Regions from separate parts of the Ramlibacter agri genome, predicted to be linked through region 2. Evidence: predicted binding sites of a transcription regulator. Region 2 holds the regulator's gene; the other holds the start of a gene.
What was found. The regulator sigma-54, encoded in region 2, starts transcription at its own class of promoters, with help from an activator protein. The targets are predictions, from matches to a motif close to TGGCANGNAANCTGCTTT.

Region 1: HHL11_RS02975 (pilin) is a predicted target of sigma-54. The motif match lies at 11,238-11,255, and genes of this name have one in related genera.

Annotation. Positions count from the first base shown of each region.
Region 1 is NZ_JABBFX010000001.1:606,365-620,898, reverse strand. Features, by position in the region: gene HHL11_RS03025 (oligosaccharide flippase family protein) at 1-1,273, opposite strand, end outside; gene HHL11_RS03020 (NAD-dependent epimerase/dehydratase family protein) at 1,270-2,190, opposite strand; gene HHL11_RS03015 (class I SAM-dependent methyltransferase) at 2,187-3,383, opposite strand; gene HHL11_RS03010 (sugar phosphate nucleotidyltransferase) at 3,394-4,146, opposite strand; gene HHL11_RS03005 (NAD-dependent epimerase/dehydratase family protein) at 4,148-5,080, opposite strand; gene HHL11_RS03000 (GHMP family kinase ATP-binding protein) at 5,106-6,086, opposite strand; gene HHL11_RS02995 (glycosyltransferase) at 6,083-7,393, opposite strand; gene HHL11_RS02990 (hypothetical protein) at 7,394-8,569, opposite strand; gene HHL11_RS02985 (hypothetical protein) at 8,566-9,399, opposite strand; gene HHL11_RS02980 (glycosyltransferase family 2 protein) at 9,396-10,544, opposite strand; gene HHL11_RS02975 (pilin) at 10,724-11,203, opposite strand; gene HHL11_RS02970 (pilin) at 11,411-11,890, opposite strand; gene HHL11_RS02965 (GspE/PulE family protein) at 12,036-14,444, opposite strand; gene HHL11_RS02960 (3',5'-cyclic-nucleotide phosphodiesterase) at 14,441-14,534, opposite strand, start outside.
Region 2 is NZ_JABBFX010000001.1:24,323-38,856, forward strand. Features, by position in the region: gene HHL11_RS00165 (PIN domain-containing protein) at 1-229, opposite strand, end outside; gene HHL11_RS00170 (THUMP domain-containing protein) at 250-1,467, opposite strand; gene HHL11_RS00175 (RNA polymerase factor sigma-54) at 1,464-3,041, opposite strand; gene lptB (LPS export ABC transporter ATP-binding protein) at 3,064-3,858, opposite strand; gene lptA (lipopolysaccharide transport periplasmic protein LptA) at 3,858-4,487, opposite strand; gene HHL11_RS00190 (methyl-accepting chemotaxis protein) at 4,614-6,113, opposite strand; gene HHL11_RS00195 (type 2 periplasmic-binding domain-containing protein) at 6,132-6,530, opposite strand; gene HHL11_RS00200 (hypothetical protein) at 6,546-7,886, opposite strand; gene HHL11_RS00205 (thiol:disulfide interchange protein DsbA/DsbL) at 8,058-8,711, opposite strand; gene HHL11_RS00210 (SPOR domain-containing protein) at 8,782-9,477, opposite strand; gene argS (arginine--tRNA ligase) at 9,491-11,164, opposite strand; gene HHL11_RS00220 (D-2-hydroxyacid dehydrogenase) at 11,228-12,175, opposite strand; gene HHL11_RS00225 (class II aldolase/adducin family protein) at 12,172-12,957, opposite strand; gene HHL11_RS00230 (DUF2214 family protein) at 12,959-13,414, opposite strand; gene HHL11_RS00235 (LysR family transcriptional regulator) at 13,411-14,337, opposite strand; gene HHL11_RS00240 (Bug family tripartite tricarboxylate transporter substrate binding protein) at 14,428-14,534, opposite strand, start outside.

The sequences.
Region 1 (14,534 bases), 580 kb from region 2:
CGCGAACGGCGTGCCACTGCATCAGCCAAGCGAGCGTGACCAGGATGGTCTCGGCAGCGAGCGCTGACAAGGCCGTGCCCAGGATGGACAGGGATGGCACCAATGCGACGTTGAGCAGCAGGCTGGCTGCAGCGGCACAAGCCGTGGCGAGCACGATCTGCCGGTCCAGGCGGAGCGCGACCACGCCCCAGGAATAGATCTGGCCGACGAACACCACGAGGCGGCCCGCTGCGAAGACGAAAAACGGCACCAGCCCTGGCAGATAGCGCTCGCCGAGGAGGTGCGTGAAGATCCAGGGCGAGAGCCCGAGAAGCGCCAAGCCAACGAGGACGGCAAAAGCGAGATAGGCCTTGAGCAGCTCCTTCTGGTGTGCCCACAAGGCGTCCAGTCCCTCTTCATGCAGCCAGCGAACGAGCCGCGGAAGCAGCAGGCTGTTGATGCTTGCAAACACGACCTCCAGGCCGCTGGCGAAGAGCAGGCAGACCCGCAGGATGCCGGCGGCGGAGTCGCCCTGCAGCCAGGCAAGCAGCGAGACCGGCAGCACCGTGTACACCAGGGTCAGCGCTGCGAGCAGCCAGTAGCGCCAACTCTGCGCGAGCAGGCGCACAAGCAGGACGCGGATTTCCGCCCAGTGCGTGAAGAAAGTAGCCGGGTTGAGATGGACGAGCCGGCAGGCGAGCATGCAAGCGCTGACGGCTGCCACGCTGCCGACGACCGCTGCCACCAGCAGGTCGGAGCCCACAGGCATCTCGGGATGGAAAGCTACCGCGTAGGTAAGGGCAACCAGCAGGGATGTCCCCGCCGTGATGGCCGCAAAGCGTGGCATCTGTTCGATGGACTGGAACAGGAAAGGCAGCTGAAGCGCGAGTACGACGAGAAGCAGGGCGCCCAGCATCCATGCCATCCGCACTGGGCCTGCCGGCACCAGCAGGAAAACGCCGACGATCCAGCCGACAGCCAGCAAGAGCGCAATTCCAGTCCGAAAAACCAGCACTGAACGCAGCACGTTGGCCGGCTTTTCCTGGCCAGCTGCCACCAGGCGCACGCTTACGGCGTCAAAACCTCCGTTGAACGAAAGCGCCAGCTGCTGCACCAGAGCCTGTACCTGTGCGCTGACGCCCAGGTTGGCAGGCCCGAGGCACCGCGCCGCGTAGGTGTTGGCGAACAACATCAGCACGTTGGACGCCATGTTGAGGCCGGTAACCCACAAGGCGCTGACCGCGAAACGCGAACGAAACGCCTGTCTCCAGCGCGGCGCTGTGTCCTGGCTCACCGCAGGTAAGCCTGCTCCTGGAAGAACCAGGCGATCGTGCGGTCGAGACCCTCAGCCAGGCTGGTTTTAAGGTAGCCCGGCACCAGCCGCTGCGCCTTGGCTACGTCCAGGCACTTGGAACGCGCGCCCACATAGCGAGCCGTGTCGTACTGCACCCGCGCCGGGTCGTAGCCCACGATCTCGCAGATCGCGTCGACAAAGCTGCGGATCGACGTTTCCTCGCCGGCCCCCAGGTTCACCAGCTCGTTGTCAACGCCAGGCACCAGCGCCAGCATCGCGTCGACGAAGTCGTCCACGTACACGATCTCGCGCTTCTGATGGCCGTCGCCCCACAGCACCACCGGGTCGCCCAGCTCCTTGCCCCGGATGATCTTGCGCACCAGGTCGAAGATGAAGTGCATCTGGCGGCCATCCGTGTGGTAGCCGGGCCCGTACAGCGTGGAAGGCACCACGCTCAGCCAGCGCAGGTCGTACTGCTTGGCGAGCGCCCGAGCCCCCTGGTACAGCATGCGCTTTGTCATCGCATAGGTGTACAGGCTGTCGATCGGCTCGCCGTCCATGTAGTTCTCTTCCACCAGCGGCGCGTCGGGCGCGTAGGCGCAGCTGGTTCCGATGAAGACCAGTTTGGCCTGCGGCTGCACCGCGGACCACCAGGCCAGGACGTTGGTGTTGATCTGCTGGTTGATGACCCACTGCTCGCCAGGATGGTGCAGGCAGAAGTCACCGGCCTGCGTCCAGGCCGCGAGGTGGAACACCAGGTCGTAGCGGCGCGGCTGCAGCGCCTCGAGGCTGCCCTGCTTCGTAAGGTCGCAGTTGCGCGAGTTGAGCACCACGAGTTCGTGGCCCTGGTCGCGCAGCTTGCGGCACAGGTGCGTGCCGAGGAAGCCCGTGCCGCCGGTGACGAGGACCTGGCTCATTGCGGGTCCACCGGGAAGTAGAACTCCACGCCCTGCTCAATCAGCGCGCGGTTGTTGGCGAGGATCTCCTTCTTGAAGTTCCAGGCCAGCACGTAGTAGATGTCCGGCGGCGCCGGCAGCTCGGACTCGATGCGGATCGGAATGTGCATGCCGGGCGAATAGAGGTCCCGCCGCAGTTCGTTCTTTTCCACCAGGCACTCGATGGTTTCGGTGCCGATGCCGAAGTAGTTCAGCAGCGTGTTGCCCTTCACCGGCGCGCCCATGCCGAAGATGCGCTTGCCGCTGGCGCGCGCGGCGTGCAGGTAGGCGCGATCACGTTCCCTGACTTGCGCGACACGTCTGGCAAAGTCGTGGTACGCCTCGATGGTGTTGCAGCCGCTCGCTGCCTCTTGCGCAAGCATGCGCTGCAGCCGCTCCGACACGGGCCGCTCGCCCGGATGACCGACGCTGGCAATGATGGAGCCGCCGTGGATTGGCGCGAGATAGGCGTCGAAGAGTTCCAGGCCATGCCGCTTCAACAACACCGAGATCGTCTCCAGCGTGTAGTACAGGAGGTGCTCGTGGTAGATCTGGTCGAAGGCAAGATTCTCCATGATGCTCTTCATGTAGAGGAACTGCACCACGAACACGCCGTTCGGCTGCAGGCCTTCGCGCACGGCCTCGGTCACCGAGTGCAGTTCCTCCAAGTGGAAGAAGACGCCGGAGGCATTGATCACGTCGAACCGACGTCCGATGTCGCGCAGGGTCTGCAGGTTGAAGAAGGCCTGGTGGGTCGGAACGCCAGCCTCGTTGGCGCGGCGCGCGGTGCCCGCGGACGATTCCACGCCCAGCACGTCCCAGCCCAGCGCCTGGAAGTGCTTCAGCTGGGTGCCGTCGTTGGAGCCAATGTCCAGAACGGACTTGAGCGGGCGATCGGCGAAGAAGCGCTGGTCCACTTCCTGCGCCACGTTCCGGAAATGCTCGGAGAGCGAACGGGTCACGCCGGAGAGGTAGGTGTGATCCCCGAACATGACCTCCTTCTTGACCGTGTAGTCCAGCTGCGAGGTATGGCAGGCGTTGCAATACAGCAGGTGCAGCGGGTAGTACGGCTCCTTGCCGACTTCTTCGGGGCGCAGGAAGTGGTTGCACCAGGGCTGCTGCCCCAGGTCGAGGACCGGTTGCAGGTCGGTGGAGTCGCAGACGCGGCAATGCATGGACGGCGCTTCAGGATTTGGGCTGGAACCAGGAGGGATTGTCACGGATGAAAGCATCGGCCTGCGCCAGCGACGCCTCCGTGCCGATGTCGAGGAAAGCGCCGCGCGAGCTCGCCACCCGCACGCGCTGGCCGCTCGCGACCAGGCCCGGGAACACTTCGGTCTCAAAACTGAGCGACGCGCTGGTAACCGGCAGACCCGTGACGGTGGCATGCGGAAGCAGGTATACCCCGGCATTGACCAGGCCGGGTACGGATTCGCCGCGCTTCTCGGCAAAGGCCCACAGGCTGGAATCGGTCGCCACGTCCAGGGTCCCGTAGCGGCCCGCGTCGTCCACCTGCACGGCCAGGATGGCCCCGGCGCACCCCGGGTCACGGGAAGCCGCGAACAGCGGCGCGAGCGGCACCAGCGCCAGCGAATCGCCATTGAGCACCAATGCATTGGCAGGCGCGGGCCGTTCCTGCCGCCATGCGTGCAGAAAGCCCCCCGCCGTGCCGCGCGGTTCCGGCTCGATCACCGTCCGCAGTTCCACGCCCGGGAGGTCCAGGGATTCGGCGAACGCCTGCACCTGGTCGCCGGCGTATCCGGCCGCCAGCACGATGCGCCGCACGCCCTGCCCCTGCAGGTAGCGGATCACCCATTCCAGAAACGGCTTGCCAGCCACCGGCGCCAGTGGCTTGGGCCGGCCCTGCAGCAGGTGGCGGATGCGCGTTCCCAGCCCGCCGACCAGGATGACCGCCAGCTCAGGCGCATCAGCGTGCATGTCAGACGTTACCGTAACGCGAGTCGCGCAGGATCACGTACCCCTTGAGCAGTTCGCGGATACCGCGGTCCAGGCTCCACTGCGTGACGAAACCGGTCGAAGCCAGCCGCGCGTTCGACACGATGTAGTCGCGCTTGTCCGGGTCCTCGCCGATCGGCGCTTCCAGGTAGGTGAAGCCGGGCACGTGCCGCTGGATCAGCGCGCACAGTTCCAGCTTGGAGAGGTTGGCGTCGTCGAGCCCCACGTTGTAGGGGCGGCCGCGCATCGCCTCGAAGTTTTCCAGCGCGTGCAGGAAAACGCGAGCGACGTCCTGGATGTGGATGTAGTTGCGCTTGAAGTGGCCTTCGAAGATCACGACGGCGCGGTCACGCAGGGCACGATAGGTGAAATCGTTGACCAGCAGGTCGAGACGCATGCGCGGCGACATGCCGAACACTGTCGCCAGCCGGAAGGTCGCGCTGTTCTCGCGCTGCAGCACTGCCGTCTCGGCATTCACCTTCGTCACGCCATACAGCGAGAGCGGCCGCAGCGGGCTTTCTTCCGTGCAGGCCTTGGCCTTCTCGCCGATGCCATAGCCGCTGTTGGACACGGGCATCAGGATGCGCTGGTCCTTGCTGGCGATGCGGCACAGCATCTCCACCGCGTCCTGGTTGATCGTCTGCGCACCGACCGGATCGATCTTGCACAGGGGCGCACCCACCAGCGCGGCGAGCGGGATGATGACGTCCGCCTTGGCGACGAGGCGCTCCATGGTCGCCTGGTCGCGGCAGTCGCCCCGCTCCACCTGGAAGGCGTCGTAGCTGCAGCATTCGGCCAGCGTCGGCTGGTTGAACATGAAGTTGTCCAGCACCGTCACGGCATGCCCCGCCTGGAGCAGCTTGGGCACGAGCACGGAGCCGATGTAGCCGGCCCCGCCGGTCACGAGGATGTTCATGGATGGTCCCTCTCTGGAGATGTCTTTATGCGTGGACGACCGTGCTGCCGGCCGCATTGATGCCGATCGGCACTTCGTGATAGCTCCGCAATGCCGCGCGCACCGCGGTCTGCCGCTCGGGCGGCACCAGCAGCAGCATGAAGCCGCCACCACCGGCGCCCAGCAGCTTGCCGCCGAGCGCGCCCGCCGTCATGCCGAGATCGTAGAGCTTGTCGATCTCGGGGTTGCTCACCGAGGCATCGAGCTTGCGCTTCTCGACCCAGCTGTCGTTCAGCAGTTGCGCGAACACCGCGAGACTGCCCGAACCGGTCAGCACGCCGTGCGCCTTGTCGACCAGGCCCAGCATCTTGCGCAGCGTCGGGCGATTGTCCGCCAGCTTGTCCAGTTTGGCCTTCTCCACCTCCTGCGCGTGCCGCGTGCGCCCGGTGAAGTACAGCAGCATGCTGTCGTTCAGCTCGCGCAGGCGCGTCTCGCCGATGGCGATGCGCTCCACGTTGAAGTCGCCGCGGCCGGAGAACTGCACGATGTTGAGGCCGCCGTAAGCGGCGAAGACCTGGTCCTGCAAACCCACTGTCTCCTGCAGTACCTCGCGCTCGATGTGGATCGCGCAGCGCGCCAGTTCCTCGTTGCCGACGCAGCGGCCCTGCAGGGCGTGCAGGCCCTTGATCAGGCCCACCGTGAAACTCGAGGAGGAGCCGAGGCCGCTGAAGGACGGCAGGTCGGACGCAAGATTGACTTCGACGTCCTGGTGGACGCCGCAATAGCGCAGGATCTCGCGGAACGGCCGGTGCTCGATGCTGTCCAGGTCGGGTGCCAGTTCGACCTTGCGGTAGGAGAAGCGAATCTTGTGGTCGAACAGCCAGGACGGCAGGTGCGAAACCGTGTGGTAAATGTACTTGTTGATCGCCGTGCCCAGCACCGCACCGCCGTTCTCGGCGAAGAACTCGGGGAAATCGGTGCCGCCGCCAAAGAAGCTGACCCTCAGGGGTGTGCGGATGATGATCATGGCGCGATGGACGATGTCCGTTGGGAAGTGATTGGCGCGCTGGCTGCCGGCCCAGGCGCCGCGCGGCCCAGGAGCTCCTGCACCCGCTCCAGGCTCTGCGCGGCGCATTCGCGCCAGCGCCACGCAGGCATGGCGCGCACCACGCCCGCTGCGCCGGAGTGGGCGTCCGTCATGAGCCGGTCGGACAGGTCCTTCTCCGAGCGGGGATCGAACAGTCGTACGCCGTCGTCCGCCAGTTCGCGGAACGCGGGGATGTCACTGGCCAGCACGCGGCAGCCGCGCGTGCGGGCCTCCACCAGTGGCAAGCCGAAGCCCTCGAACAGCGACGGCAACACCAGGGCGCGCGCATGCTGGTACGCGTAGGCGATCTCGGCATCATTTGCATCGTGCAAGGCGAGCACCGGACAGCCCCTCGCGGCCAGCGCAGCGAGCCGTTGCGCGACATCGGCGCACTCCGGCGTCCTGCGACCCAGGACCAGGAGGCCAAACGTTTCGCCTTGCGCCCAAAGTGCCTCGCATGACCGCAGCAGCAGGCGATGGTTCTTCTTCGGCTCCAGCGAGCCGACGGTCGCATAGGCCGGCGCCGGGCGGGCGAGGAAATCGCGCAAGGCAGGGCGGACTTCGCCCGCCAGTTGCGGTGCCGGATCGCTGCCCAGGCGAATATGCGCGGTAGGCGGAAGCCGCCAGCCCCTCTTTTGCGCATGGGCACGCAGCGCTTGCTCCGTGCTCGCAGAGTTGCACAGGAGCGCATCGCTCGTCCCGACCGCATCCTGGAGCCAGTAGTTGAAGGCGTTGCGCACCCAGGGCACGCAGAATTCGGGAGCCTCGATCGGCATCAGGTCGTGGATCAGCGGCACCACCACGGCGCCCTGGGCACGTGCCCGCCGCGCGGCGGGCCAGACGGGATAGTTCCAGCTGCCGTCGACCATCAGCAGCAGGTCGCCCGGCCGCGGATCCACGGCGGGCAAACCGGCCGCTGCAGCATCGAATGCGCGGCCAGCAGCCGCTTGCCAGATCGGCCGGACCAGGGGCCAGGGCAGGCGCAAGACCTGCTCGATGGCCGGCTTGGCGATCCCCGTGGCAAAACGCAGCAGCGCGCTGGTGGACGCGGCGTTCCGCACAGACGGGGCCAGGGGCGCCCGCCGCAAGCCAGTGGCAGCGCAGGCGACTGTCTCGAAGCCCAGGCCCGCGTCAGCCGCAACGCCCGGAAATTCCTCCGCCAGCCGCCGTACCGTGCGCGAAATGCCGGCTGTATCGGCCTGCGTGCGAGTATGCGTGACGTCGAACAGGACGCGGCGCAGGCGCATTCAGATTTCCCGCTCCCAAGGCAGGCCGGCGCGCCCCTTGATGTTGCAGTCCATATGGAAGCCCGGTGCGACGACGCTGGCCTTGGTTCCAACTTGCACCATGTTCAGGGCACGGATGTACTTGAACATCACGCGGCCGTCGTCCATGGCGTAGAGGCGCATGTCGGACTCACTGTAGAAGCGGCGATAGCCGACCGGCAGGACCGTGGTGGTCGCGTTTCCGGGCGGGAACAGCCGAGGGCACTGTTTCTCCACTGCGTCCAGCGCGGCCTCGACCTCGGCCGGAATCTGCGGCTTTGCCGGTGCAGCCTTCCCCGCGAGGCGATCGAGGCGGCACACGAGGAACCCGCGCGGGTCCTTGTCCGAAATCTGCTGGTCGGGCGCTGCGCCCACCGCCGTCAGGCCCACGGACGCAACGACGCGGCAGGAAGAGCGGCGGATCCGCAGGCCGAAGTCGGCAATGCCCAGGTCGAGAGCGTCGGCCTGGTCGTCCGGCATGTCGCGCTCGTTCGCGTTCCGGTTCGCCGACGGGACGACGCCGTAGATGACCGGCGAGGCGTCCAGCAGTCTGTGCACGCGCCGCAGGTCATCTGCCTGGTCGGGTCTACCTGCCTGGGAGGACAGGTTCATCCAGCGCGAATCCGGATGGAACGAGGGCGCGATCAGCGAATACGAGATGCCGCTCAGGGAGATATAGGTTGCGGGCGTCTCGCGCAGATCCTTCGGCACGTCGATGCCGAACGCAGGGCCGTCGCGCCAGGGTGCCAAGCCCCATGAGCGCCAGGGCTGTACTTCATGGAGCAGGCCCACCTGCGCCAGCAGCATGAAGGCCGCCGCGCCCAGCCGCGCGCCCTGGCGCACGGGTAGGTGATGCAGCATTGCGATGCACAGCGGCCCGACGATGAGGAGCATCGGCATGAAGTAGCGGCCGTTGCCGCTGGTAACCAGCCACGGAACGAAGCTGAGTGCAACGCAGGCCAGCAGTGCGAGCGTTCGCGTGACCGCAGGCGCGCGCAGGCGCACGCGCCACGCAATCCAGGCGAGCACCAGCGCCAGGACGAAAACGAAGCGGAAATCGGGTGCCAGAATTTCGGCATAGACGCCGCCGGCCGGCACTGCCATGCCGATCGGACGCACCAGCGCATCCAGCAGGGTGTCAGGCTCGAAGCGGATCATGGCACCAGCCCCAGGGAAGCACGTAGCGCTGCGAACTGCGGTTCGAAGAAGGGGTAGAACGGATTGCCGAAAGCCTTCCACAGCTGGAAGCCCCAAGGTGCGAGCGCCAGGGCGAATCCGAACAAGGTCCAGATGCCACCATGTATGGCCTGAACGACCCGGCCGGGCCAGCGCGCACCGGCGAGCAGCCACAGCAATGGCAGCAGCAGGGCGAGGGGCCCGTTGCTCAGCTTGAATGCAACGGAGATGCCCGCCAGCAGACCGGAAAGCGCGACGGCTCTCGCTGCGGTCAACCAGCTTGGGCGCTCCTCTTGCGGCTGCGCAGCCAGCAGCGCTACCGCGACGGCCCACACGAACGGCACGGAAACGAGTCCGTCATTGGTCGTCGTGTCCAGCAGGGAGAGGAACAGCTCGCCCGAAAAGCCCAGGGCGACGGCCGTAATCCGCATCGCGGTGGCGTACCAGCTACGGCCCGGGATGCAGGAGCGCGCAATCAGCCACAAGGCCGGCAAGGCCACGAGGTGCAGCGTGACGATCACGACGCCGGCAATGCTGCCCGGCACGTTGTGTTGGAACAATTTCCAGGCCGGCCAGTACAGGTAGGGGTACTGGTAGCCTTGGTAGGACGCGGCCAGGAAGTCGCGATCGAAGCGCGGGTGTTCCGCGGTCCAGCCCAGGTAGATGTGGTGGTTCAGCGCATCCCAGCTCAGGCCAATGCCGCCCAGCGCGACCGGGATGCTCGCGAGCGCGATCCAGACGATGGCGAAGGTGAGCGCGAGTTCCGCGCCCGGCCCCGGGGCGCGCATTCCGCGCAGGACGGCCGCGTTCATGGCGCGCGGCGCGAACGCCAGGAAGACAGCAGGGCGCCGGCGAACAGCGAGCCCATGGCGACCTCGGAGCCGATCGCGATCAGCGTGACGGCCGGGATGACCGAGCGCATGGTCTCCAGCGGATTCAGGGCGCCGAAGCCAGCGCGTCCCCAGTCGAGGGTGATGGCCAGCGACCAGACCAGGCCCGCGAGGAACAGCGCCAGCCCGGACAGCAGGCCGTTCTCGATGGAGAACAGTGGCGACCCTCGTTCCATCCACTTCGGCTCCGCCACCATCCCGGCCAGCACGGCCAGCCATTTGGTGAGCAGGGCAAAGGCGAGCATCTGCACGCCGAGGATGACGGCCGCGCCGGCATACAGCATCGAGTGGATGCCGAGGTGGGTCGCGCCGGCGGACGTGAGGCCGGCGAGCATCGCGCCACCGCCGGCCAGCAGCAAGGCCAGGCCGGGATAGAGGAACAGCCAGCGCGGACAGAACAGGAACATGAAGCGCAGGTGGCGCCAGCCGTCGCGCCAGGTGCGCAGGTGCGGCGGCCGGCCCCGGCCGTCGGGCCGCAGCGTGGTGGGCACTTCCTCGATCCGCAGGCCGGCCAGCGCCGCCTTGGCCACCATCTCACTGGCGAACTCCATGCCGGGCGTCAGCAGCCCGAGCTTCTGGATGGCAGCGCGCGAGAAGCCGCGCAGGCCGCAATGGAAGTCGCCGATGTTGGTCCGGAAGAACAGGCGGCCCACGAAGCTGAGAACCGGGTTGCCCAGGTAGCGGTGCAGGAAGGGCATGGCGCCCTGCTCGATGCCACCGCGGAAGCGGTTGCCCATGACCAGGTCGGCACCCTCGCGCAGCTTGGCGACGAAAGCCTGCAGCCGGGAGAAGTCGTAGCTGTCGTCGGCGTCGCCCATGATTACGTAGCGGCCGCGTGCCTCGCTGATGCCGCCGATCAGGGCCGCGCCGTAGCCGCGCTCGGAGACGGGCACCACGCGCGCGCCGGCGGCCTCGGCCAGCGCCTGGGAGCCGTCGGTGGAGCCGTTGTCGGCCACCAGCACTTCGCCGTGGACGCCTGCTGCGCGCAGGAAGTTCCGCGCCGCCTCGACGCACTTCGCCACGGTCCTCGCCTCGTTCAGGCAAGGCATCAATACGGTCAGTTCCACTCCACCCTCTTCCATCTGTGCGCTCGCGCGGCCACCCGGTCTACCGGGATTCTTTCCGCAAGCGAGGACTCGCTGCAAGCGCCATGCCATCGCCGGCGTGAATCTGTCGGGCCAGCGTCGCGGGCGCACCATAAAAAAGAGCGGCCGAAGCCGCTCTGTCGCAATCTGCTGGCGCTGGATCAGCCGCGGCAGGAGCCGGGCAGGAACTTGGCCTGGATGCCGTTGGTGCCAGCGGGGCCGCAGACCCACTTGAACACCGGGGAGCCCATGTGGCCGTTGGAAGCCGGGTTCTTCGTGGTCGAGGCGTCCTGGTAGGGGACCAGCTGGACGATCTTGGAGTCGATGTTGTTGTCGCTGAAGCCGGTGGCCGTCACGCTGATCGTGCCGATCGAGTCGGTGTGCACAGCGGCGACGTACTTGCTGGTCTGCGAAGAAGATTCGCAGCCCCAGCCGTCGGCGGACGGCGTGCTCGAGCCGGACTGGTACACCTCGGTGATGGTCGTGCGGCAAGCGGAGGCGGCCAGGACCACTTCCGACATCTTGGCGCGCTTGGTGTAGTCCTGGTACGCGGGCAGGGCCACGGCAGCCAGGATACCGATGATCGCGACCACGATCATCAGTTCGATCAGGGTGAAGCCCTGTTGCAGTTGACGCTTCATGAGTAACCTCCGTTGTTGCGAAAAGCAGGTGGGTAGTGCAATCGCTGTGCCAGCGATAGGCGTGGATTTTTCGCAGACAAACGGCCGCCCACCGACCCGCTTCTGACGCTCAGCGCCTGGAGGTGACATCTTTGTCGACCAGATCGGGCTTGATAGTCAAAAAAAAGAGCGGCCGAAGCCGCTCTTTCGCTATTGCTGCGTGCTGGATCAGCCGCGGCAGGAGCCGGGCAGGAACTTGGCCTGGATGCCGTTGGTCGTAGCCGGGCCGCAGACCCACTTGAACACCGGGGAGCCCATGTGGCCGTTGGAAGCCGGGTTCTTGGTGGTCGAGGCGTCTTGGTAGGGGATCAGCTGGACGATCTTGGAGTCGATGTTGTTGTCGCTGAAACCGGTGGCCGTCACGCTGATCGTGCCGATCGAGTCGGTGTGCACAGCGGCGACGTACTTGCTGGTCTGCGAAGAAGATTCGCAGCCCCAGCCGTCGGCGGACGGCGTGCTCGAGCCGGACTGGTACACCTCGGTGATGGTCGTGCGGCAAGCGGAGGCGGCCAGGACCACTTCCGACATCTTGGCGCGCTTGGTGTAGTCCTGGTACGCGGGCAGGGCCACGGCAGCCAGGATACCGATGATCGCGACCACGATCATCAGTTCGATCAGGGTAAAGCCCTGTTGCAGTTGACGCTTCATGAATACCTCCAGAAATATGTGTGTGCGAAGCGGAGAAGATTCCGCAAGCGCCGTGCCATGTGTCTGAGCGTGAAGAAAGTCACGCTCGACCACCCCGGAGTGACACTTTCCGGCCGCGCTGCCGGACAAATCGTGTCCGAGGTGACTATTTGATGCAGACCGAACGGACCTGCTTCAGGTCGGTCAGGCCCATCATGATCTTTTCCATGCCGTCCATCTTCAGCGTGCGCATGCCGCTGGCGACGGACTGCTGGAACAGGTCGGCCACCCGGGCCCGCTCCTGGATCAATTTCTTGACGTCGTCGTCGGCGACCAGCAGTTCATGCAGGCCGACCCGGCCCTTGTAGCCGGTCTTGTTGCACTTCTCGCAGCCGACGGCGCGATAGAACTTCAGGTTGCCGTCCTGGCCGTAGTTCTCGACCCAGGTCTCGTAGAGCTTCTGCGACTCGCCGCCGAAATCGACCGTCCAGGGGCCCGTGTGCTGCAGGTCCTGCGCGTACTCCTTGATGAAGCTGCGCAGTTCCTCCTGCGAAGGCGTGTACGACTCCTTGCACTCGCACAGGCGCTTGGCCAGGCGCTGCGCCAGGATGCCGAGCAGGGCGTCGGCGAAGTTGAACGGGTCCATCCCCATGTCCAGCAGGCGGGTGATGGACTCCGGCGCGGAGTTGGTGTGCAGCGTGGAGAACACCAGGTGGCCGGTGAGCGAGGCTTCCACGCCCATGGACACGGTTTCCTTGTCGCGCGACTCGCCCACCATGATGATGTCCGGGTCGGCGCGCAGGAAGGCGCGCATCACCAGCGCGAAGTCGATGCCGGCCTTCTTGTTCACCTGCACCTGGCGCAGGCCCTTCTGCGTGATTTCCACCGGATCCTCCGCCGTCCAGATCTTGGTTTCCGGCGTGTTGAGGAACTTCAGGATGGAGTGCAGCGTGGTCGTCTTGCCCGAACCCGTGGGGCCACAGACATAGAACAGGCCATAGGGCTTGCTGACCGTCTGCTCCAGCCGCTCCTTGTTGTGCGTGGTGAGCCCCAGCTTCTCCAGCGGGATCGGCTCGCCGGCGGCCAGGATCCGCATCACGATGTCCTCGACGCCGCCGGCGGAAGGAATGGTCGCGACGCGCAGCTCGATGTCCAGCGGCCCGTACTTCTTGAACTTGATCTTGCCGTCCTGCGGCCTGCGGCGCTCGGAGATGTCGAGGTCGCACATGATCTTCAGGCGCGTCACCAGCGCCTGGCGGAAGTGCGCGGGCACTTCCACGTAAGGCATCAGCGTGCCGTCGATGCGCAGGCGGATGCCGGTCTTCTGCTTGCCCGGCAGCGGCTCGATGTGGATGTCCGAGGCGCGCTGGTTGTAGGCGTCGATGATGATCTTGTTGACGAACTTGACCAGCTCGTTGTCCGCCGCGGCGGACTCGAGCGCGCTGTCGTCGTCATCGTCGCCGCCGATCGGCGCGTTCAGGTCGGCCAGCAAGTCCTCGACCGATTCGCCCATGTCCGGCCCGCCCCAGAGCTGGGCCACCGTCTCCTCGAACTCGGCCTGCGTCGTGACGCGCCAGGCAAGCTTGTTCGCGCGCGGGAACACCTGCGGCACGATGCGCGAGCTGCGCACCGCTTCCGGATCCAGGCACATCAGCACCAGGCCTTCCGGCGTTTCCTCCAGCGGCACCCAGCCCTGCTCGGTGACGAACTCGCGTTTCAGCGCACCCTGCAACATCTCGGAACGGATGCGGCTGGCGTTGAAGGGCTCGTAGGGAAAGCCGAAGAACTTGGACAGCGAAGGCCCGATCTGCGCCGGGCGGATCGAGTAGTCCGCCATCAGCACCTTTTCGACCGGCTCCGACTCCTCGCGGGCCTTCTGCACTGCGTTCTGCAGTTCCTCGTGCGTGAGCACGCCGTCGGCGATCAGGCCATCATATTTCGTCGACTTGCGGCGCGCGCTGTCGGCGGCGCGCTGCATGCGCTGGCGGATCGCCGTGGCCAGCGTGTTGCAAAGCTGCGTGGCGCCTTCGACCTCGAGGTCGCCGAACGGCGCGTCGCTCTTGTTGTTGATCACCTGCAGCACGCCGTGCAGCGTGTCGCCATCGAGGATGGGCACCACCAGCATCTGCTTGGTGCGATAGCCGGAGCGCTTGTCCACTTCCTTCAGGAAGCTGAGGCTGGGGTGGATGCGCTTGAGCGCCTCGTCGTCGTAGACGTCGGCGATGTTGACCATCTGCTTGGTCAGCGCCACGTAGCCGGCCACGCTCTGCGGGCTGATCGGCAGCTTCAGGTCGCGGCTCGCATTGAGGCCGGTCTTGATCTTGGAGACGATCGCCGTGTGATCGTCGTTCACGGCGTACAGCGTCAGCCGGTCGGCGTTCAGGAGCTTGCAGATGTCCTGGCTCGCCTCCAGCATGATCTCGTCGACGTTCTCCGTCGCGTGGATGCGGGTGGTGACGTGCTGCAGCTGGCGGAAGAACAGGGCCTCGAAGGAGATGCCGCGCTTGTCCGGCGGCAACTGCTGGGAGCTGAGGAATTCCTGTTCGGCGTTGTTGTTCTTGAGGACCGCGTTCATAACTTGAATTCCTGGCCTGCCCGCAGCCAGCGGATGTCATGCACGACGTTGGGACCGAAAGGCTGCGTTTGGTCGAAGCGCTGGATCTCC
Region 2 (14,534 bases):
CCTCGTGCAGCTGGGCATGGCGGTCGAAGGCCGCCAGCACGGCATCTGCGTCGCCGACCTTGGGCGCCAGCTTGGGATAGGCCAGCACCCGCGCCAGCTCTTCGCGCATCGCCGCCGTGGCCAGCCAGCGCAACGCGCCCTGCTCCAGCCCTGCGGCCAGCGGCTTCACGCGCTCGTCGCTGAACACGAACAGGTCCAGCACGATGTTGGTGTCAAGAACCAGCTGCATAGGCCACCCCAGAAAAATGCTCACGCATTTTCCTGGGGACCCCGGTCCCGGTTCCTGGCCGAGCCGGCCACCATGTCGAAGCGGAACAGGCGGCATTCGATCGGGCCGTTCCACATGGGCACGCGGCGCGATTCCTTCAGCCGCATGCGCGTGGGCAGCTTCGCGTCCGGCACCAGCACCCAGGCGGTCCAGCCGGCGTAGTTCTTCTTCCAGTGCGAAGCGAGCTGGGTGAAGAAATCGCCACCCTGCTCGGTCTGGGCCAGCTCGCGCCCCGGGCGCGCGATGCCGCCCGCCTCGATGCGCTCGCCATAAGGGGGATTGAGCAGCATGACGCCCGGCACGTCGCTGGGCGGCATGCGCTGCAGCGCGTCGCCGCCGCGCAATTGCACTGCCTGCGCCACGCCCGCACGCTCGGCATTGCGCTGCGCGAAGTCGACCATGCGGAAGGCGACGTCGCTGCCGAAGACCGGCGCCGTCGGCGCGCGGCGCGCGGCCTGGGCTTCGGCCTTCAAGGCCTGCCAGTCGGCCGCCTTGTGCGGGCGCAGGCGCTCGAAGCCGAACCGACGCAGCGAACCCGGCGCGATGTTGCAGGCGATCTGCGCCGCTTCGATCGCGATCGTGCCGCTGCCGCAGCAGGGGTCGTACAGCGGCACGGTCGCGTCCCAGCCGCTCGCGGCCAGCATGGCGGCGGCCAGCGTCTCCTTCAGCGGGGCCTCGCCCTTGTCCTCGCGCCAGCCGCGCTTGAACAGCGGCTCGCCGGAGCTGTCGATGTACAGCGTCAGGCTCTCGGCCGCGAGGTGCCCGAACACGCGCACGGCCGGCCGCTGCGTGTCGACGTCGGGCCGCACGCCGCCGCGGTTGCGGAAGCGGTCGGCGACCGCGTCCTTGATGCGCAGCGCGGCGAAATTGAGGCTCTTCAGCGGGCTCTGGTGCGACGTCAGCTCGATCTTGAAGCTCTCGCGCGGCGTGAACCAGTCTTCCCAGGCGACGTTGCTGGCGGCTTCGTAGATGTCCTGTTCGGCGCGATAGGGCCCGTGCCACAGCTGCACCAGCACGCGCTGGGCGAGCCGGCTGTGCAGGTTGAGCTGCATCACCTCGGGCCAGCCGGCCACGAGCTGCACGCCGCCACGGGCCGTGCGCAGGTCGCGCGCGCGCGCGCCGCAGATGCGGGCGACTTCCTCGGCCAGATAGCCTTCCACCCCGCTGGCGCAGGGCAGGAATAAATTGAGAGCGTTCACAGTTCCTTGCGGAGGTTGGCCGGCGCGATGCGCAGCGCCTCGCGATACTTGGCGACGGTGCGGCGCGCGCACTCGATCCCCTGCTCCTTGAGCATCTCGGAGATCTGGCTGTCGGACAGCGGTTTCTTGGCGTTTTCGGCGGCGACGAACTGCTTGATCAGCGCGCGCACCGCGGTGCTGGACGCGTTGCCGCCGGTCTCGGTGCCCAGCGCCGAGCCGAAGAAGTACTTCAGCTCGAAGGTGCCGAAGGGCGTGGACATGTACTTGGCCGTGGTCACGCGCGAGATGGTGGACTCGTGCAGGCCCAGTTCATCGGCGATCTCGCGCAGCACCAGCGGCCGCATGGCGAGTTCGCCGTGCACGAAGAAGTTGTGCTGGCGCTCCACGATGGCGCTGGAGACGCGCAGGATGGTGTCGAAACGCTGCTGGATGTTCTTGATGAACCAGCGCGCCTCCTGCAGCCGCTGCTGCAGCGCCTGGTGGCCTTCGCCGCGGTGCGCCTTGAGCGCGCCGGCATAGACGTCGTGCACGCGCAGGCGCGGCACCACGTCGGGATTCAGCTGCACGCGGAAGCTGGCGCGCGAACTGCGGCCGGCCTTCGTCACCAGCACGTCGGGCACGATGATGTTGCGCTCGACGTCGACGAAGCGGCGCCCCGGCTTGGGCTCCAGCCGCGTGATCAGCGCGATGGCGCCCTTGACCCGGGGCTCGGTCTCGCCGGTCAGCTGCGCCAGGCGCTTGACGTCGCGCCGCGCCAGCAGGTCGATGGGCTGGCTGCACACGCGGATCGCGACCGGGTAGACCTCGTCGTCCGGCGCGTCCTGCTGCAGCGAGCGCAGCTGCAGCATCAGGCATTCGGCCAGGTTGCGCGCGCCCACGCCGGGCGGGTCCAGGCTTTGCAGCAGGCGCAGCGCCACCGTGAAGCGGTGCACCAGCTCTTCCTGCTGCTCGAGGTCTTGCGGCGCCAGGCTGGCGGCCAGGGCCTCCAGCGGCTCTTCCAGGTAGCCATCGTCGTTCAGCGACTCGACCAGGTAGCGCAGCGCCGCCCGGTCTTCCTCGCCCAGGCGCAAGGCCAGCGCCTGGCGATGCAGCCAGGATTGCAGCGACTCGTTGCCGCGCGCGAGCTCGGTGGCGTCGACGTCGTCGTCATCGCCCTGCGACTTGCGGGCCGGCGCCTCGCCGCCCCATTCGCCGTCGTCGGGCACGGTTTCGGTGCTGCCGTCGCCGTCCCAGTTCGGTTCGCTGCTGTCGCCGTCGGAGGCATCGCCGTCACTGTCCGAAGCGGAGCTGGCGCTGCTGTCGGAGGCGGAGCTGCTGCTGTCGTGGCCGTTGGCGGCCTGCGCCACCGGGTCGGATTCGTGTTCGTCGGCGGCCGGCCGCGTGTCGGCCTGGGCGACGCCGAACTCCTCCGGCCCTTCCTCGATGTTCACTTCGAGGAAGGGGTTGTCGTCCAGCATCTGCTGGATTTCCTGGCCGAGTTCCAGCGTGGACAGTTGCAGCAGGCGGATCGACTGTTGCAACTGGGGCGTCAGCGCCAGGTGCTGCGAGACGCGAAGGGAGAGGCCCTGCTTCATGGGTACTGCTTCGAAGCGGCCGTCACATTCGGAAGTGCTCGCCGAGGTACACCCGGCGGACGTCCGCGTTGTTCACGATTTCGGCGGGCGTGCCCTGCGCCAGCACGCGGCCCTCGCTGATGATGTAGGCGTGGTCGCAGATGCCCAGCGTCTCGCGCACGTTGTGGTCGGTGATGAGCACGCCGATGCCGCGCGACTTCAGGAAGCCGATGATGCGCTGGATCTCGATCACGGCGATCGGGTCGATGCCGGCGAAGGGTTCGTCCAGCAGGATGAAGCGCGGCTGCGTGGCCAGCGCGCGGGCGATCTCGACGCGGCGGCGTTCGCCGCCGGACAGCGCCAGCGCCGGCGAATCGCGCAGGTGGTCGACGCGCAGGTCCTGCAGCAGGTCGGTCAGGCGGCGCTCGATCTCGGCCGAGGGCAGCGACTTGCCGTCCGGGCCGCGCTGCAGTTCCAGCACGGCGCGCACGTTGTCCTGCACGTTCAGCTTGCGGAAGATCGACGCTTCCTGCGGCAGGTAGGACAGGCCCAGGCGCGAACGGCGGTGGATCGGCATGTCCTCCACCGGGCGGCCGTCGATGGAGATCTCGCCGCCGTCGGCCCGCACCAGGCCGACGATCATGTAGAACGAGGTGGTCTTGCCGGCGCCGTTGGGGCCCAGCAGGCCCACGACCTCGCCTTTTTCGACGGCCAGCGACACGTCCTGCACCACCTTGCGGCCGCCATAGGACTTGCGCAGGTGGCGCGCCTCCAGGCGGCTGGTTTCGGTCGCGGCCTGCGCGGGCGCTTCGCGCGACGCGAGTTCGGCGTCGCCCATCAACGCTTCTCCCCTCCCAGGGTGCTGCTCTGGCGCAGTTTGGTGGCCGGGGCGGCGGGCGCGGCCGGCGCGGATGCGCCCGGCTTGGGCCCGATGGTCGCGCGCACGCGGCCACCCGGGTTGGACGGGGTCGCCCCGCCGGGGTTGCCGTCCACGTTGAACTGCTCGGTGGTGTTGTTGTAGGTGATGACGGCGCCGGAGGTCTCGTCGCTGAGCTCGGTGCCGCGGTAGCGCCGCATCTCGGCGCGGCCGATGAATTTCACGCGGTCGGCCTTGCCGTCGTATTCGATGGTCTCGCCTTCGCCTTCGATCCACTCGTCGACGCCTTCGCGCTTCTGGCGGAAGAAGGCCCGCTGGCCCGGCGCGGCGGTCACCACGCCGAACTGGTAGCCCTCGGGGTCCTGTTTGACGTTGATCTTGGCCCCGCGAATGATGATGGTGCCCTTGGTCACCACCACGTTGCCGGTGAAGACGCTGGTCTGGTTCAGGTCGTCATAACGCAGCGCATCCGCCTCCACGTTCATGGGCTTGGTGCTGTCGGCCTTTTCCGCGCGGGCGGGAACGGCAGCGAGGGTCGACGCGATGGCCAGGGCCATCAGCAGGGCGCGCAGGACGTGGTTCTTGTTCATAAAGGCACGAAACTTGCTCCGCATTCTATCGGCAAGCCATGCCCCCGGCTCATGACGGGCTTACGGCCGGCGCGGCATGGCGCCACCCCGGAACAATTTCATGGGAAGCCGGCGCCAGGCGGCATCCTAGGCTGCCTGGGCCGCCCCGGGTTGCTCCATCGCAAAAGCGCCCACCGCCTCCACCAGCCGCGCCGATTGCTCGCGCAGCGCGTCGGCGGCCTCGCGGGCGTCGTCCACCAGGGCCGCATTGCGGCGGGTGACGGCGTTCAGCGCGGTCACGGCGCGGTTCACCTGGTCGATCCCGCTGTTCTGCTGCTGGCTGGTGGCGGCGATGTCCGCCATGATGGCCGTGACGTCGCGCACGCTGGCCAGGATCTGCTCCATGGTCTGGCCGGCGTGGCCCACCAGCTCGCTGCCGGCGCGGATCTGCTGCACCGAGTCGTCGATCAGGGCCTTGATCTGCCGCGCCGAACTGGCGCTGCGCTGCGCCAGGCTGCGCACCTCGCTGGCCACCACCGCGAAGCCGCGGCCCTGGTCGCCGGCGCGGGCCGCCTCCACCGCGGCATTCAAGGCCAGGATGTTGGTCTGGAAGGCAATGCCGTCGATGAGGGCGATGATTTCCACGATGTTGCGCGAGGACCGGTCGATGGCGTTCATGCGCTGCACCACCTGCCCCACGACCTCGCCGCCTTTCACCGCGACGTCGGAAGCCGACTTCGCCAGCGCGTTGGCGCGCTGCGCGTTGCCGGCGTTGGCCAGCACGGTCTGGGTGAGCTCGCCCATGGCCAGCGCCGTTGCCTCCAGCGAGCTCGCCTGTTCGGCGGTGCGCGCCGACAGTTCGGCGTTGCCGTCGGCGATCTGGTCGGAAGCCCGCGAGATCAGGTCGGAGCCGGCCCGCACGCGCGTGACGATGGCGATCAGCGAATCGTTCATCTCCCGCAGCGCCGCCTGCAGCTCGCCGATGCCGTCGTAGCGCCGCCCGGGCGCGACGATCTGCGACAGGTCGCCCGAGGCCACGCGCTTGGCGGTGGTCACGGCCCAGGCGACCGGCACCGTGATGCGGGCGACCATCTGCCGCACCATGAAACCCAGCAGCACCAGCGTGAGCGCCGCGATGGTGCCGAGGATGCGGTTCTTCTGGCGGGCGGCCTGGGCGTCCTCGCGCACCAGGCCCGCCAGGTGCTGCTCGCTGTCCTCGGCCAGCTGCTTCAGGGCGGCGTCGGCCTGGTTGATGTCGGCGCGCGCGGCCAGCAGTGTTTCCAGCGTGTTGCGCTGCTGCAGCGCGCTGCTGATCTTCGCCAGCTGCGCCAGCGTCGCTTTCAATTGTGGGCCGGGCGCCGCTTCGTCGACGGCCTGGGCTTCCTGCCGCGCGGCGTCCAGGGCCTTCAGGGCCGGCTGCGACAGCTTGCCGGAGTCGACGGCATCGGTGACGCCGTTGAGGAACTCGCGGTAGCTGGAGATGGCCTGGTTGCTGGCGCGGTAGCGGCCCAGGTCGCGGTTCACGCGCTCCGGCAGGTCGCTCACCGACAGCAGCTGGAACAGCAGCAGGCCTACCAGCGGCGTCACGGCGACGCAGAACTGCACGTACATCCGCTGCTTGATCTTCAACCGGGCGAGTGACCACATGCCGCACCCCCAGCGCGCTCAGTAGTGCGCGATGACTTTCAGGTCCTTGGGCGGCGCCGAGACATAGCCGATGGCGCCGGGATTGGATTTGACGGCCGCCAGCACCTCGGCGTCGCCCGTCTTCACCGTGGGCGCGTTCAGGCCGTCGCGGAAGCCCTTCTTGATCCAGATGGAGCTGTACTTGGCTCCATCCATCTTCAAGGCCTTTTCCAGGAAGTCCCTCTGCAGCGCCGCGTTGTCCAGCGGCACGATGCGCGTGCCGTTGGCCAGCTGCTTGTCGCCCAGGTAGATGTCGCGGATGTCGTCCTCGCCCAGGCCCAGCGAGGGGTTCGCGACCAGGTAGACGTCGGCGGCCGGCGACTGCGCGGCCATCAGGAAGGCCGTCGCGGCGACGGCCAGGAAGCGGATCGGTCTCATGCGCGGCCCTCCTTCCTAGAAGCGCACGGCGAACTGCACGCGGCCGCCGTGGCTGCGCTGCGGGCCGCTGGCGAGTTCCTCGCGGAACTGGTTCAACTCCAGCTTGATCGCGGAGTTCGCATCGAGGTTGTAGCGCAGTCCGAGCACGCCGCCCAGGTAGGACCGGCCGCTGTCCTGCGCGGCGAAGTAGTTGTCCGACTGGTCGAGTGCCGTCTTCTCCCAGCGCGCGTACGGCGTCCAGGGTCCCACGTGGTAGCCGGCCTGCACGAAGCCGGCCCAGCTGCCGTGGGTGCCGGTGCCGCCGGACAGGTCCTTGTCGCGGAAGCGGTAGTACTCGCTGATGATTTCCCAGCGGTCGGTGTCGTACACGGCCAGGCCGCCGAACATGTTCACCTGCGTGGTGCTGGTGGCGATGCCGCTGGTGTCGTAGGCGGACACCTTCTGCGAGAAGGCATGCAGGCCCAGCATCAGGCCGTCGAGGTTGCCGCCGAAGGCGTAGCGGATGTTGCCTCCCACCAGCTTGTTGCCGTTGTCGTCGGCCGCTGCGTTGAGGTCCAGCGTGTTGTCGATGATGCGATCGCCGTTGGCCACGTAGGCGTCGTACAGCAGGCGGCCGCCACCGCTGCGCACGCTGCCGGAGCCGAGCAGGCCGACGCCGTGCGCCGGCAGGATGCCGCCGCGGTCCTCGAAGTCGATGAAGCGTGGCCGCGTGGCCGAGGTCTGGATCTGCTGGCCGTGGTGGAAGGCCGCGTTCCAGTAGCCGTAGGGCGTGTGGTAGCGGCCCGCCCACAGCGTGAAGCTGTCGCTGAAGGTGTAGCCGAACTGCAGCCGCTCGAGGTCCGTCGACACGCCGACGTCCTGCGGGCCGTACTCGAACACCAGTTCCACCAGCGCGCGCACGCGGTCGCTGATCTGTGGCGTCATGTACAGGTCCAGGTTGCCCAGCGTGAAGCCGCCCTTGCGGCCGTCGACGGGGAGGCTGGAATGCGCGTAGCCCACGTCGGCGAAGCCGTGCAGCGGGATGCCGAGGTCGTGGGTCTTGGCGGTGCTCTCGGACATCGAGAGCACGCTTTGCTCCAGCCGGTCGATGCGCGCGGCCTGCTCCGCGCTGGCGGATGCGGGCGCGGGCGCGGGCGCTGCGGCGGTGGCGCTCGCCGGCGCGGGCGGCCGGCCCGCCTCGAGCTGGTTGACGCGGGCCGAGAGCTTCTCGATCAGCTCCATGCTCGCGGCAAGCTTCTTTTCGAGCTCCTCGATGCGCTTGGCCTCGTCCGCCGCGTAGGCCGAGACTGCGAACAACTGGATGACTGCCGCCGCGACGATGCGCAACGGCAGCCGCGAAGAACGGCTGCAGACCATGCACAACCCCCAACGCGCTTCCGATGGCGCTTCTGTCGGGCCATTCTGTAATACGGTCGGGCTAGATGCAACCGACTGTTACCTGGATGCCACGGACGGAACGTGCCAAAAGCCACAACGGGCGCCGCGGCGATGAAGCCGGGGCGCCCGTTGCGGGGTGCGCGTTGGCGCTTATGCCGCCTTGCGGGCCTGGGCGATCAGGTAGTCGGCGACCTGCAGGGCGCGCGGCATGCCGCCGGCCAGGGTGCCGTCGGTGTACCAGCGGCCGGCGATGCCCAGCGCCGGCACGCCTTCGACCTGGTAGGCGTTCATGGTCTGGGTGGCGCGGCGCGCCTTCGCCGAGACCGTGAAGGAGTTGTACAGCTCCTTGAACTTGGCCACGTCCAGGCCGTTGGCCTGGGCGAACTGCAGGATCGATTCCTCGCGGTCCGTCGGCTTGTGGTCCTTGTGGACGGTGTCGAACACCTTCTGGTGCAGCTCGGGCAGCTTGCCCATGGCTTCCAGCGTGTAGAACAGGCGCTGCTGCGGCACGAAATCGTCGCGGAAGGCGACCGGCACGCGCCGGACCACGACGTCCGCCGGCAGCTTCTTGATCCACTCCACCAGCTGCGGCTCGAAGGCGTTGCAGTGGGGGCAGCTGTACCAGAAGAAGTCGACGACCTCGATCTTGGGCGGCGGCGCATCGACCGGCACCCGCTTGTCCAGCGTCTTGTATTCCTTGCCGTCTTCCGGGCGGCGGCCCTGCGCCGAAGCCAGGCCCGGCAGCCCCAGCGCCGCGGCGCCGGTGACGATGGCCGTTGCGGCCGAGAAATCGCGACGATTCATTCCTGAAATTCTCCTAGTCCTGCTAGAGGCCCACGCGGGCCTCCAGGTTCCGCCGCCTGGCGGCCGGGGGCTACCGCTGGACGCGCACCAGCGCGGTTTCGAAGCCGCCGGAGTCCAGCTTTTCCTTCTGGCGGTCGGCGTCGTCCCGGGTGTTGAACGGGCCTACGCGCACCCGGTAGACCTGGCGGCCGGACTGCTCGCGCTCGGTCACCTTGGCCTCGATGCCCATGAGGGACAGCTTGGCGCGCTGCGCTTCGGCGTCCTCCGGCGTGCGGAAGGCGCCAGCCTGCACGAAGTACAGGAAGGGATCGCTGCCATTGGCGTTGCCGGCATTGGCCTTGGCCGAGGCCAGGTCGCCCAGCGGGTCGGCCGGCGGCGGACGGCCCGTGACGGCCGGTGCGGCCGGAGCCGAGGGCGGATTGTTGGCGACCGGCGACTCCGGCTTGCCGGCGGCGGGCGCGGCCGGAGCTGCTTCCGGCGCCTTGGCCGTCGCGGCAGGGGCCGCCGGCGCCGAGGCGGCCGGCATGCCCGGCGCGGGCGGCAGCGCCTTGGCCGGGTTCTTGCCGTACAGGGGCGAGTTGGGGTCCCAGTTCTTGTTCTTCTGGGACTCCGCCGCGTCCTGCTCCGCGGAGCGGCTGGGACCCTTGTTCAGGAAGGGGACAGGAACCTTGGTGACGTACACCGCCACCGCCAGGGCGGCCGCGAGGCCCAGCACCACGCCGATGATGATGCCGACGAAGGTGTTGCCGCTTTGTGTGTGTTTCACGCTTTCTGCTCGCTCACATTTTTCGCGGGGCGCTCACGCCCAGCACTGCCAGGCCATTGTGCAACACCTGCGCGACAGCGGCCACGAGAGCGAGGCGGTCACGTTTCAAGTTGTCGTCGTCCACCAGGATGCGCTCGCTGTCGTAGTACGAGTGATACGCCGCGGCCAGCTCGCGCAGGTAGAAGGTGACGTCGTGCGGCGCGAAATCCACCGCCGCCGCCGTCAGCATTTCCGGGTATTTCGCCACCTGCAGCATGAGGTTCAACGCAGCGGGGTGGACCAGGGACGACAGCGGCGCCGACTTCAGCGAGGCCACATCGCCGCCCCAGGCGGCCAGCACCGAGCAGATGCGGGCGTGCGCGTACTGCACGTAGTACACCGGGTTGTCGTTGTTCTGCGCCAACGCCAGGTCGACGTCGAACACGTACTCGGTGTCCGGCTTGCGCGAAAGCAGGAAGAAGCGCACCGCGTCCTTGCTGGTCCACTCGATCAGGTCGCGCAGGGTGACGTAGCTGCCGGCGCGCTTGGAGATCTTCACCTCCTGGCCGCCGCGCATGACGCGCACCATGGTGTGCAGCACGTAGTCCGGGAAGCCTTGCGGGATGCCGACTTCGGCCGCCTGCAGGCCGGCGCGCACGCGGGCGATGGTGCCGTGGTGGTCGGTGCCCTGGATGTTGACGGCCTTGGCGTAGCCGCGCTCCCACTTGGCGATGTGGTACGCGACGTCCGGCACGAAGTACGTGTAGGTGCCGTCGCCCTTGCGCATCACGCGGTCCTTGTCGTCCCCGTACTCGGTGGACTTCAGCCACAGCGCGCCGTCCTGCTCGTAGGTCTTGCCGTTGTCCTGCAGGCGCTTCACCACGGCGTCGACCTTGCCGCTCGTGTAGAGGCTGGACTCGAGGTAGTAGTTGTCGAAGCGCACCGCGAAGGCCTGCAGGTCCAGGTCCTGCTCGTGGCGCAGGTAGGCGACGGCGAACTGGCGGATGCCATCGAGGTCGTCGGCGTTGCCGCTGGCCGTGAACTCGCGGTCGTCGGCCTTCACCGTCTTCTTGGCCAGGAAGTCGTCGGCGATGTCCTGGATGTAGTCGCCGTTGTAGGCGGCTTCGGGCCAGCCGGCGTCGCCCGGCTTCAGGCCGCGGGCGCGCAGCTGCACGCTGTTGGCCAGCGTGGCGATCTGCACGCCGGCGTCGTTGTAGTAGAACTCGCGGGTGACGTCCCAGCCCTGGGAGTCGTACAGGTTGCAGATCGCGTCGCCCAGCGCGCCCTGGCGGCCGTGGCCCACGTGCAGCGGGCCGGTGGGATTGGCGGAGACGAACTCCACCATCATCTTCTGGCCCCTGCCTGGCTGGCGGCCGAAGGCGCCGGCCTCTTCCAGCACCTCGTGCACGACCTGCTGCTTGGCTTCGGGCTTGAGGCGGACGTTCAGGAAGCCGGGACCGGCGATCTCCACCGCTTCGACCCACTGGCCGAAAGCGGGGGTGGCCAGCAAGGCATCGCGCAGGGCTTCTGCCAGCTGGCGCGGGTTCTTCTTCAGCGGCTTGGCCAGCTGCATGGCGGCCGTGACGGCGAAATCGCCATGGGCGGCAACCTTGGGCATCTCGAACACGGCCTTGTCGGCCGTGCCGGGTTGCAGCTGTTCCAGCCCGGCGGCGAGGGCGCCGAGCAGTTCTTGTTTCACGCGGAGCATCTGGCGATTTTACGGGGGAGGCCGCGCTCCGGCCTGGCGCCGGACCAGCCACCCCACGGGCCGTCAGCGCATGCGGTTGCGCAAGTCCTGGCCGTGTCCCTGCGCGAACGCCCGGGCGTTTTCGAGCAGCAGCGCGAGAGCCTTGTCCTTGTACGTGTCGGCATAGCCGCCGATGTGCGGGGTGACGATCAGGTTGGGGGTGCGCCACAGCGCGGAGTCGGCCGGCAGCGGCTCGGTGGCGAACACGTCCATCCCGGCGCCGGCCAGCCGGCCGGCGTCCAGGGCGGCTCGCAGCGCCTGCTCGTCGACGATGCCGCCCCGGCTCAGGTTGACCAGGATGGCGTGCGGCGGCAGCGCGGCCAGCAGGTCCGCGTCGAACAGGCCACGCGAACGCTCGTCCAGCGGCAGCAGCAGGACCACGAAGTCCGCGGTGGCCAGCACCTGCGGCAGCTCAGCCCGCGGCCGGATCGCGTCGAAGCCGGGCAGCTCGCGCGCGGTGGAGGCCACGCCCGTGACGCGCATGCCGAAGGCCTGGCAGCGCGGCGCGACCACCTGGGCGATGCTGCCGACGCCGACGATGACCACGTGCTTGCCTTCCAGCAGCGGCTGCGGCCAGGGCTCCCAGCGCGCCTCCTCCTGGTTCTGCAGCATGCGCGGCAGGTTCCGGGCCAGCGCCATCATCAGCAGCAGCGCCGTCTCCGCCATCTGCGGGCCATGGATGCCGCGGGACGACGTGACGATGGCGTCCGCCGGCAGCGTGCGCGAGGCGAGCAGGCGGTCGACGCCGGCGCGCAGCGAATGCACCCAGGCGAGCCCCGCGCCCGCGGCGAGGAAGCCGTCGTCCAGCCAGGTGTCCGGCACGACCAGCACCTGCTGGTGCGGCAACAGCCGCTGCGCTTTGGCGCGGTCGTTGGTGGCCGCAATCTCGTAGGCGTCGCCCAGTTCCGCCTGCAGCCTTTGCGCGTAGAAGTGCGCGTTCTCGTCGAAGACCAGCAGGCGGCGCACGCTCATTGCGCGTACGACGGGTCGATGCGGTCCATCAGCCGGCGCAGCGCCGGCCAGTCGGTGTCGTAGGCCGTGCGCCCGGGCCGGTCCAGCGCCAGCGCCACTTTTTCCGCGACCTCGCCGTCGCATTCGATCAGCTCCGCGCCGCCCGCCTGCGCGCGGACCTGCGCCTCGCAGGCGCGCTCCAGGTAATAGAGCTGCTCGAAGGCATCGCGGATCGTCGTACCGGCCGCCAGCGCGCCGTGGTTGCGCAGGATCATCACCTTGTGCGGCCCGAGGTCGCGCACCAGCCGGTCCTGCTCGCTGAAGTCCAGCGCCACGCCTTCGTAGTCGTGGTAACCGATGCGCTTGTGAAAGCGCATGGCGTGCTGCGTGATCATCAGCAGCCCCCGCTTCTGCGCCGACACGGCCATGTTCGAAGCGGTGTGCGTGTGCAGCACGCAGGTCAGCTCCGGGCGCGCCCGGTGCACGCAGCTGTGGATCAGGAAGCCCGCGGCGTTGCAGCCCAGGCCGGAGGGATCGAGGATCGTGTTGCCGTCCAGGTCGATCTTCACCAGGCAGGAAGCCGTCACTTCCTCGAACAGCACGCCGTAGGGGTTGATCAGGAAGTGGCTGGTGCCCGGGATCTTGGCCGTGAAGTGGTTGTAGATCTGGTCGGTCCAGCGGTAGTAGGCCGCCAGCCGGTAGGCCATCGCGAGATCGACGCGGGCCTGCCATTCCTCGGCGCTGACCTGCTCGCGGACCTGCGGATAGGCGAACTCGGGGACACGCTCGTGTTGCTGCTGCATGCTAGTGGGCTCCGAATCCGCGCGCCAGGAACACCGCGGCCAGCGGAATGACCGGCACGATGTGCGCCTGCACCATCACCAGCTTGCGGGTGGCGCGCACTTCTTCGGCCGAGGGCAGCGCGCCGGTGGCGTCCAGCAGCTTGCGCCAGCGGATGAAGCGGATCGTCGGCACGATGGACACCAGCCCCACCACGATGAACATGCCCAGCTTCGCGTGCAGCAGCCAGTTGTGCCAGTAATAGCCGGAGCCCTTCGCCCCCAGGTAGATGCGCAGCAGCCCGGTCACCAGCACCGCGCCGGCCGCAATGCCGTAGATGCGGTCGATCAGGGCCAGGCGCTTGACGACCGTCTCGTTCATCCATTCCGCGCGGCACAGGGCCGCCTCGCTGGAGAGGAACACGACCAGGGTCAGGATCGCCGTGATGTGGACGTAGGCGAGGATGGCTTCGAGGATCATGCGGGTGAGCCGCGCCAGAACTGCGGCTGGGCGTAGTGGTGCTTGAGGAAGTCGATCCACAGCCGCACCCGCAGGGGCAGGTGCTTGCGCTGCGGGAAGACGGCGTAGATCCCGTTGGGCGGGGCGGCAAAGGGCGCCAGCACTTCGGCCAGCCGGCCGGCGGCGATCTCCTGCTCCACCTCCCAGGTGCTGCGCCAGGCGATGCCGAAGCCCTGCAGGCACCAGTCGTGCAGCACCTGGCCGTCCGAGCAGTCCAGCGGGCCGCCCGGCTTGAAATGCACCACCTCGGACTTGTCGCCTTCCTTCAGCAGGAAAGCCCAGCCGCGCGTCTGCGAGGCGTCGCTGGACAAGGTGAGGCAATCGAACTTCAGCAGGTCGTTCGGATGGTCCGGCGTGCCGTGCCGCTTCAGGTACTCGGGCGTGGCGACGCACAGGCGGCGGTTGTCGGCCAGCCGCACGCTGACCAGCGAGGAATCCGGGAAGTCGCCCACGCGCACCGCGCAGTCGAAGCCCTCGCCCGCCAGGTCGACCACGCGGTCGCTCAGGTTGAGCGAGATCGTCACGTCCTGGTGCAGTTCGCGAAAGCGCGGCACCAGCGGCGCCACATGGCGGCGGCCGAAGCCGGCCGGCGCCGTGATGCGCAGGTGGCCGCTGGCCTTGACGCCGCCGGCGCTGACGCTGGCTTCCGCATTGTTGATGTCGGCCAGCAGCCGCTGGCAGTCTTCCAGGAAGGCGCTGCCCTCGTGCGTCAGCGTGATCCGGCGCGTCGTGCGCACCAGCAGCTTCACGCCCAGCCGTTCTTCCAGCGCGTCCAGCCGCCGGCCCATGATGGCCGGCGCCACGCCCTCGGCGCGCGCGGCGGCCGTCAGGCTGCCCTTGGTGGCGACCGAGACAAAGGATTCCAGCTGCTTGAGCTTGTCCATGGAGCGCCGATTATGCGGGCGCAGGTTACGAATCCGCGACACTCAGCCGCGGATTCCGCCGAACGGCGCAGCTTGGGCTGCGCCTGCGCCTTACTCCGCCTTGAAGCCCGAGGCCTTGATCGGCGCTTCCCAGCGCTTCAGCTGCGCGGCCTGGGTGGCGGCCAGGTCGGCCGGGCCGGCATGCGAGGGCACCAGGC